Regions from separate parts of the Paenibacillus sp. ClWae2A genome, predicted to be linked through region 1. Evidence: riboswitches for the same ligand, from Rfam matches in the RefSeq annotation. Region 1 holds a riboswitch; each other region holds the start of a gene.
What was found. A riboswitch is a leader RNA that binds a small molecule or an ion and turns the genes downstream of it on or off. The one in region 1 is predicted to bind thiamine pyrophosphate.
Positions count from the first base shown of each region.

Region 2: it holds a riboswitch for thiamine pyrophosphate, as region 1 does, so the genes downstream of both, QVE09_RS04385 (thiamine phosphate synthase) here and thiC (phosphomethylpyrimidine synthase ThiC) in region 1, are expected to answer to the same signal.
Region 3: it holds a riboswitch for thiamine pyrophosphate, as region 1 does, so the genes downstream of both, QVE09_RS19680 (ABC transporter ATP-binding protein) here and thiC (phosphomethylpyrimidine synthase ThiC) in region 1, are expected to answer to the same signal.
Region 4: it holds a riboswitch for thiamine pyrophosphate, as region 1 does, so the genes downstream of both, tenA (thiaminase II) here and thiC (phosphomethylpyrimidine synthase ThiC) in region 1, are expected to answer to the same signal.

Region 1 covers NZ_JAULSQ010000017.1:28,301-30,503, forward strand. Annotated here, with positions in the region: gene QVE09_RS28670 (IclR family transcriptional regulator) at 1-271, shown strand, start outside; TPP riboswitch at 420-533, shown strand; gene thiC (phosphomethylpyrimidine synthase ThiC) at 956-2,203, shown strand, end outside.
Region 2 covers NZ_JAULSQ010000001.1:1,059,429-1,061,631, reverse strand. Annotated here, with positions in the region: gene QVE09_RS04390 (ABC-F family ATP-binding cassette domain-containing protein) at 1-910, shown strand, start outside; TPP riboswitch at 986-1,095, shown strand; gene QVE09_RS04385 (thiamine phosphate synthase) at 1,322-1,984, shown strand; gene thiO (glycine oxidase ThiO) at 2,002-2,203, shown strand, end outside.
Region 3 covers NZ_JAULSQ010000006.1:312,097-314,299, forward strand. Annotated here, with positions in the region: gene QVE09_RS19675 (radical SAM/SPASM domain-containing protein) at 1-780, opposite strand, end outside; TPP riboswitch at 999-1,101, shown strand; gene QVE09_RS19680 (ABC transporter ATP-binding protein) at 1,262-2,029, shown strand; gene QVE09_RS19685 (ABC transporter permease) at 2,016-2,203, shown strand, end outside.
Region 4 covers NZ_JAULSQ010000001.1:728,200-730,402, forward strand. Annotated here, with positions in the region: gene QVE09_RS02890 (endo-1,4-beta-xylanase) at 1-637, shown strand, start outside; TPP riboswitch at 844-941, shown strand; gene tenA (thiaminase II) at 1,054-1,716, shown strand; gene QVE09_RS02900 (MarR family winged helix-turn-helix transcriptional regulator) at 2,113-2,203, shown strand, end outside.

The DNA of each region.
Region 1 (2,203 bases):
GATGAACGGGCCGGAATGGCCGGTTTTTATTGATCCGGCAGTGTATTTGGCGCAAATGGGAGACATCCGGGATAACGGATATGCGACGAGTTATGAGGAACGTGAGCCGGGAGCTGCCGCGGTATCTGTACCGATTATGGATCGCAGAGGCAATATTGCAGCTGCCCTCTCGGTCTCAGGGCCTGTTAGTCGACTCTCGCAGGAGACATTGCATGAATACGCACCTGTGTTGAAGGATGCTGCTACGCAGATGGGGCTCATGTTATCCTGATGTTGAGGTAAGGTTGTTCTCCAATGGAATTGGTGATTTGGAATATAAAGGTTGTTTTTATGTTCCGGTTACGCTACTCTGTAATGGACGGCCCAGCGGGGCCAGCTTCATTGAATATGAACGGCGGCTTATGTAAGCCGCAACTTGTTAACGTTACTGGGGGAGTCCGAATTGTCCGGACTGAGACGGAATCGCATGAGATTCCGGACCCTTTGCACCTGATCTGGATCATACCAGCGTAGGGAAGTAATCGGCGATATGACCACAAACACCACATGATGTGACCCTTGTAGGGCTCCGTTAAGGAGCTGCATAAAGGTGCATTATTGGTGATGGACATAAAAGTCGGTTCCTTCGGGGACCGGCTTTTTTATATACAGGGAACGGGCGATATAGCGCGGATTCTATGGGCCTCTTTTTCGATAACCTGCGGAATTGGGCTTGGATGATGAGAGAGAAGTCACCATAGATCCATGATCTGTGGCAGCCTCCGTCTGTTGTTAACTGTACATGAAAAGTGTCTCCCCTGGTCTGATGTAGGATCGCTCTTTCTTCTCTGCATTGCGCATGATTTGGGACAGGTACGTAAGTGAGCTAATGACGAAACCAACCAAACCAAGCGAATGAACATTGAGGAGGAGACAAGCGAACATGAGTACAGGAAATCAAACGGGACAACAAGCGATGGAACAGGAACATAACGATCGGCAGGTGGAAAAAGAAACAGGAGCGGCCGGACGGATTCAGCCCTTTCCGGGCAGCCGCAAAGTCTACATTCAGGGCTCACGGCCGGACATTGCTGTACCGGAGCGTGAGATAGCCCTTCATGACACGAATACTCCCCAAGGGGTGGAGCATAACGAACCGCTGCGTGTCTACGATACGAGCGGCCCCATGACAGATCCCGAATTTCATGCGGATATCCGTGCAGGTCTACCAGCTCTGCGCACCCGTTGGATCACAGAGCGTGGCGATGTAGAAGCTTATCAGGGCCGTACGGTTAAACCGGAGGATAACGGACTGAAGCCCGGAGGGAAGAGAGCCGGCGCCGAAGAGTACCCCGGATTACGTGGCAAACCGCTGCGGGCACAGCCAGGACGCTGTGTGACCCAGATGCACTACGCGAGGCAGGGCGTCATTACGGCAGAGATGGAATTCGCCGCCATTCGTGAAGGCGTGGAACCGGAATTTGTGAGGCAGGAGCTGGCGAGTGGACGTGCCATTCTGCCATCCAACATCAATCACCCGGAGAGTGAGCCGATGTTGATCGGTCGTCATTTTCACGTGAAGATCAATGCCAACATCGGTAACTCTGCCGTATCTTCCTCCATCGAGGAAGAGGTCGAGAAGATGACTTGGGCGGTACGATGGGGATCGGATACCGTTATGGATCTGTCCACAGGCAAAAACATTCATACCACCCGGGAGTGGATCATCCGCAATTCACCTGTGCCGATTGGTACGGTGCCGCTGTATCAGGCGCTGGAGAAGGTGAATGGCGAAGCGGAAGCGCTGACCTGGGAGTTGTACCGTGACACACTCATTGAGCAGGCAGAGCAGGGCGTGGACTACTTTACAATTCATGCAGGTGTACTGCTGCGTTATATCCCCATGACAGCCAAGCGAATGACAGGCATTGTATCTCGGGGTGGTTCCATTATGGCAGCATGGTGTCTGGCGCATCATCAGGAGAATTTTTTGTACACCCATTTTGAAGAAATCTGCGAGATTATGAAAAGGTATGATGTGGCGTTTTCGCTGGGGGATGGACTTCGTCCAGGCAGTATCTACGATGCCAATGACGAAGCTCAGATGGCGGAACTGGCTACGCTTGGGGAACTGACGCAGATCGCGTGGAAGCATGATGTGCAGGTGATGATCGAAGGCCCGGGTCACGTGCCGATGCACAAGATCAAAGAGAATGTGGACTTG
Region 2 (2,203 bases), on a different contig from region 1:
AATCTCTCATGACACGGAATTCATGAATGAAGTCGTAAATGTCATTTATCATTTGGAATTTGCCAAATTAACGAGATATGCAGCAAACTATAACAAGTTTCTTGAGATGGCTGATATGAATAAAGCCCAGCATATTGATGCATACGAGAAGCAGCAAGAGTACATCAAGAAACAGGAAGATTTCATTCAGCGTAACAAGGCGCGGGCTTCAACTTCAGGTCGAGCGAAGAGCCGGGAGAAGCAGCTGGACAAGATTGAACGTATCGATCGTCCAGATGAGGCGGCCAAACCAACGTTCAAATTCAAGGATGCCCGCGCGAGTAGCAAAACGGTCTTTGAGGGTATTGATTTTGAAATTGGATACACGTATCCTTTGCTGCCCAAAATGACGATGACAATTGAACGTGGTGAGAAAATTGCCATCGTAGGTTGTAATGGTGTAGGTAAATCGACACTGCTGAAAACCATCCTGGGAAAAATATCTCCACTCAGTGGAAAGACCTTTTTGGGAGATTATCTCGAAACGGCCTATTTTGAGCAGGAAGTCCGTGCTGGAAATATCACGCCGATTGAGGATGTCTGGAATGAGTTTTCACATTTGACCCAGAATGAGGTCCGGGGTCATCTCGCTCGCTGCGGGTTGAAAAATGAGCACATTACTCGTCCGCTTAACATGCTGAGTGGTGGAGAGCAAGCAAAGGTTCGTTTATGCAAACTCTTGATGCGTGAGAGCAACTGGATTTTATTCGATGAACCGACGAACCATCTGGATGTAACAGCCAAAGCTGAGTTGCAACGTGCCTTGCAAGAATTCAAGGGAACGGTGTTGCTGGTATCTCATGAACCTGATTTCTACGAGGGTTGGGTCACCAAAACATGGAATGTCGAAGAATGGTCTGAGAAAAACTAGATGATTTAAGACAATGTTTAACAGAAATGACGGTGACAAAAAAATCTGTCTATGGTAACATAGGCTACAACTTCATATGAACACTAGGGGGGCCGCACGATGCGGCTGAGATGGAAGAATGCGATTCCGGACCCTTTGCACCTGATCTGGATCATACCAGCGTAGGGAAGTGGCGAGCGCGTTTCAGTGAATGACGTGAGCAAACGGCAACTCGAAAGGATTTCAACCGTCTGCTTAGCGATTTAAACATGCAGTTGCGTGTATAACGTTATGGCTATAAGGTCTATAGCTTTATTACACGAAATGAACTGTATGCATCAGTCAGTCATCTGGTCCTATAATTAATACGCAGCCACTCCCCTACGGGAGTGGCTTTTTTGTGTTTTTCATAGCATTGATGCATGGAAGGAGATGAACGGTACGGCAATTTCTCATGAACATGTACACGGATCATTTGAATTGCATGTTGTATCTACGGGTGCAGGGGATCAAGCATCTTTTGTAAAAGCAGCAAAGGACGTTTGGCCATGGGTGGACTATATTCACATACGAGAGAAACAACTCTCATGGCAAGACAAGATCGGTTGGGCTGAAAGTCTGCGTAGCATTGGCGTTCCATCTTGTCGCATCGTTGTCAATGGTTCAGAACTGCCTTCACAGAATGACATCTATGGCGGTGTACATTGGGGGCAAGATGCGATACGCAACTGTAACCCTACTGTTATAAGCAATGTGCAGCGACTTCGTCTGGGTGTATCTGTTCATTCCATCGATGAGGCAAAAATCGCTGAGGAACGGGGAGCCGATTACCTTTTCTTCGGGCATGTATACTCAACCAACAGTAAGCCTGATCTTGAACCAAGAGGATTACATGCTCTTGCTGAAGTGTGCAGGCGTGTCTCCATTCCTGTCATGGCGATCGGTGGCATCGAACCGGGAAACATTCACGCTATTCGCTCTGCAGGCGTACAGGGAGTCGCTGTGATCTCGAATGTATGGGCGAGCGATTCCCCGGATCGGGCGGTTGCATTATTAAGGCAGGCTATCGTTGCTACAGAAAGTCTGAGCCCCTGAATAAAGGAGATGAGAGGATGAAAGAGATCGTAACGGGTCAGAACAGGAATCATTTCAGTCATCAACTGAAATCTGAAACGGAATCAAGAAGCAAAGCTTTTACTGATAATCCGGATAAGATTCATGCAGAAACGATTATTGTAGGCGGAGGCGTTATTGGTTGTGCCATCGCATATGAGCTTGCTTCCCGTGGACAGGATGTACTGTTGCTGGAGCGTT
Region 3 (2,203 bases), on a different contig from region 1:
ACCCTCAATAATCTCCGAGAATGACTTCTCGTGCACATTACCCAGATTAATCACACCCTCGCCATCGAGACAGCATGGAACCACCGTTCCATCTACAAGCACAGCTGCCTGATTACGCAATGCATGGCAAAAGCCTTTGCCGTCATCTTCAGGTGCATCCAGACTTGGCCATTGGAACTCATGGTCCTGATTCAGGTATACATTTGGGGCAATTTTGACCCCGCTGCCTGGAACTACTTTTTCCTCAATGCGGAAGTCCAGATTGAACTCACGTTCCAATACTTCAAGGGTCTCCCGATTTCGATTCATCTGAGCATTCGTGAAGTTATCCTGCGTCAGATTCCACAGTCGGAATGAGATGATGACATTGTGTTTAACGGCCTCGTGTACAAAGGACAAAATATGACGCAGATATCCGTCACGATCTGTTGAACCTTCATGCCCATCGAAGCTGTGCAGGGAGAAATTCATCTGCCGCAGCGCCGGTTTGCCAAGCAATTTATGCTGAGTCTTGGGCAACAGTGTACCATTTGTTGTAATGTTCACCTTGAGTCCCTTCTCATGTGCGGAATCAAGCAACAGATCTATTTTGGGATGCAACAAGGGTTCGCCTTTGACATGTAGATAAATATGATTGGTGTGTGGTTTAACTTGTTCCAGTATATTGTTGAAGACTTCAGGGTCAATGAATCCTTTGGCACGCTGCGTCTGTGGACAGAAGCTGCAAGCCAGATTGCAGATACTCGTGATCTCAATATATACTTTTTTGAACGTTTTCAACTCGGGTCCCCATTCTGCCTAGGAGGGAGAACATTCCCACCTGCATTTTGTGATCCGGCCTTTACGGGCCATCCCTATTATATCGAGTTCGGAAGCCAAGGTAAATTGTTCAGTTGTTCGGGTCTGACTCCAAGTTCATCTCAAGAATTCTATCACACTGCCTCTTTACAGTTCATGTTCGAGTGATATATGCTGAACACACAACTGCATATCTTGAACTTTTGCACTAGGGGAGCCTTGCGGCTGAGACGAATATGACTATTCGGACCCTTTGAACCTGATCTGGATCATACCAGCGGAGGGAAGTGGAGCGGCCTTTTAGTAAGCGGAATTTTTTCATGTATATGTGAAGATAAATTGCCGATTTAACTTACAGACCCACTCATTTCTCCGGAAATGGGTGGGTCTTTTTTGTTCCTTTTGCAGAGCATAGGATGCCGTTGTTATTCCAGCAGTCTGAAATTAAGGGGGTGAGGATCAGATGGATAACCATGTAACCATTCACAACGTAAGCTTTGCTTTTTCCAAAAAAAAGGATTCCCCCGTGCTCTCCAATGTGTCGCTTCGGGTTCAACAAGGAGAATTTGTCTCGATTATCGGCTCCAGCGGATCAGGTAAAAGCACGCTCTTCAAGCTGCTCGCAGGCTTGCTTGAGCCAACCGGCGGCACCATCGATATTGCTGATGTACCGCGAGGAGAACGGCTCGGACGAGTCGCCTATATGCCGCAGAAAGACCTGCTGTTATCCTGGCGTACCGTCATGGAGAACTGCATGCTGCCTGCCGAGTTGGCACCAGGCCGACAGGACAAGGACAAGTTACGTGCCAACATCCTAGCTGGATTGGCAAGGTTCGGCCTGTCGGGTTATGAACAGGCCTATCCGGATGAATTGTCCGGCGGCATGCGGCAGCGGGTGGCATTGCTTCGTACCTTGCTTACAGGCGGGCAGCTCATGTTGCTGGATGAACCCTTCGGTGCACTCGATGCCTTAACAAAACGAGAAATGCATCGCTGGTTGTTGGAGCTGTGGGAGGGCTTTGGCCAAACCGTGCTGTTCATTACACATGACATCGAAGAAGCCCTGCTGTTAAGTGACCGTATCATTCTGTTAACTCCAGGAGGGCAAGGTCAGCAATTGCGGGAGATGACGGTTCCTTTATCACGCCCAAGGCATTCGGACATGATCTACGAAACGGCTCTTGTGCAGATGAGACAACAACTGGAGGAACAATTGCATGCAAAGCGATAGAGGTAAGGTCAGCGTCCGGACTTGGCTCTCGAAGTGGTTTTCCCAATATGGTTTGTTTATTGTGCTCGTGCTCTTATTACTGGTGATCTGGGAAGTGATTGTGCGTATGGGATGGGTGCCTTCCTTCATCATTCCTGCACCCACGGCCATCGCAGGCTCACTGATTAAGCATTG
Region 4 (2,203 bases), on a different contig from region 1:
AACACAATCTCAGGAACAAGATACAAGCAAATACGGCGTGATTCAACTCGCCCCTATGCCCAAATCTGCACAAGTTGTGCAAGGGATTGTTCAGATTGATGGGAAGAAAGACGCATTATGGAATAAGGCTGTACCATTTGAAGTAAAAAGGTTGAGTGAGACCGAAGGTGCAGAGGCAGTGGCTCGCGCAATGTGGTCAGGTGAGTATCTATATCTGCTAATCGATGTCACTGATCCAAACATCATCACAGATAGTATCAACCCATGGGATCAGGATTCGGTTGAGATTTTCCTGGACGAGAATCACCAGCGCACACCGTATTTTCAATATGATGATGCCCAGTTCAGAATCAGTGCAGACAATGTGGCAACCTTTGCAGGCAGTGCTTCACCCGGACGCCTTGTAAGTGCTGTGAAGAAAACGAATAAAGGATACCTCGTAGAAGCCAGAATCCAGTTGAATTCACTGACGCCAAAGACTGGAAATGTCCTCGGTTTCGAGCTTCAAATTAACGACAACCAGGGCGGAGGTAAACAGAACGTAGCCAAGTGGAATGATACGACCAATGAGAGCTGGAGAAACACTTCCCAGTACGGAATACTCACTTTTGTCGGAAAGAACAAACTCGGGCATTAAACCATCGGCAGTAATTGTAAGAGTAGAAACCATCATAACAGTGGATAAAACTCAACCATTGTTGTGATGGTTTTCATCATTTACATACGTCACCAAAGGTGATGAGGGGCGATACAATCTGCCTTGACTATATTTAACAGCCCTTGATATACTAAACGAACGTTATTTTTTCTTTTATGCGGATAAGAAAGTAATCAACTACATACAACCGTTTGCGAGGGAGCCTTAACCGGCTGAGAGGGTGTTAAACCGACCTTACCTGATTTGGATCATGCCAACGTAGGGATGCAACGATGAAACGCTGTACTTGGGTAGCTCATGCGTACCCCTTGTTTTAGTGTATTTGTCTGCGAAACATCCTATGGATGTTTCGTTTTTTTGTTTTTAAATACGTACATTATGAATTGGAGGAACACATGTTGACTATTTCAGAGAGACTATATCAGGCAGCACAGCCTGTGTGGAAGGAATGTCTTGAGCATCCCTTTGTTAAAGGAATCGGAGATGGTTCCTTACCGGTCGAACAATTTCGTTATTATTTGCTGCAAGACTACTTGTATCTGTTCGATTATGCCCGCGTATTTGCACTAGGTATCGTCAAGTCGCACGACCCCAAATTGATGCAGTTTTTTAGTAAAAACGTAGATAACATCCTGAATGGTGAAATGAAAATTCATCGTTCTTATATGGAGCGATTAGGAATTACAGAGGATCATGTTTTTCAGGTAAAACCTGCACTGAAAAATGCAGCGTATACTAACTATATGCTCTCTGTTTCCCATGCGGGCGGCATAGCAGAAGTACTTGTATCCATTCTGGCCTGCTCATGGAGCTATGCAGAGATTGGTCAAGTTCTTTCCCTAAAGCCAGGTGCGGCTGATCATCCTTTTTATGGAGAGTGGATCACAGGATATGCTTCCTCTGAATACAACAGCAGCAATCAATCCCTTGTGACGTTAACAGATAAGCTATTAGAAGGCTGTAGCGAGGAAACGTACCAACGGATGGAAGATATTTTCGTGATGTGCAGTCGCTTTGAACTTGATTTTTGGGAGATGTCATGGAGGTTAGAGCCTTAAGTGTACTGTTAGTTCATTCAATTAGAGAGTAGCGTCCATAAACAGGATGTTGCTCTCTTTTTCTATATCCGCTCTGCAAAACAGCTGGATTCCCTTACTTCTGTTAGCGCATTCATTAATACCTATTCAAATTGATTAGATAGTTGAGAGGACATGAATCGTACTTCACAAAGTTTGTTCTTTTGCAACTCACTCTGAATTTCCTTTACGTTTAATTGATAGATCCAGCTCTTTGATTCCCAAACGGATCAGTAACTTGCCTTGAGTTAAAGAACATTAGAAAGTCAGCTTTCAAAAAAATACTTGTATGCACACATAAATATACTTGCATATACACATACTATGTGTTAATTTAATACTTGCATATACACACAATTTCTTAAGGAGTGATTTTATTTGAAAATATATGATTACAATGAATCTTTGGGTCGAAAAGTTGTTACATCTTCTCGATTGATTGCAAATGGCTTGAATAAAAAATTCAAAG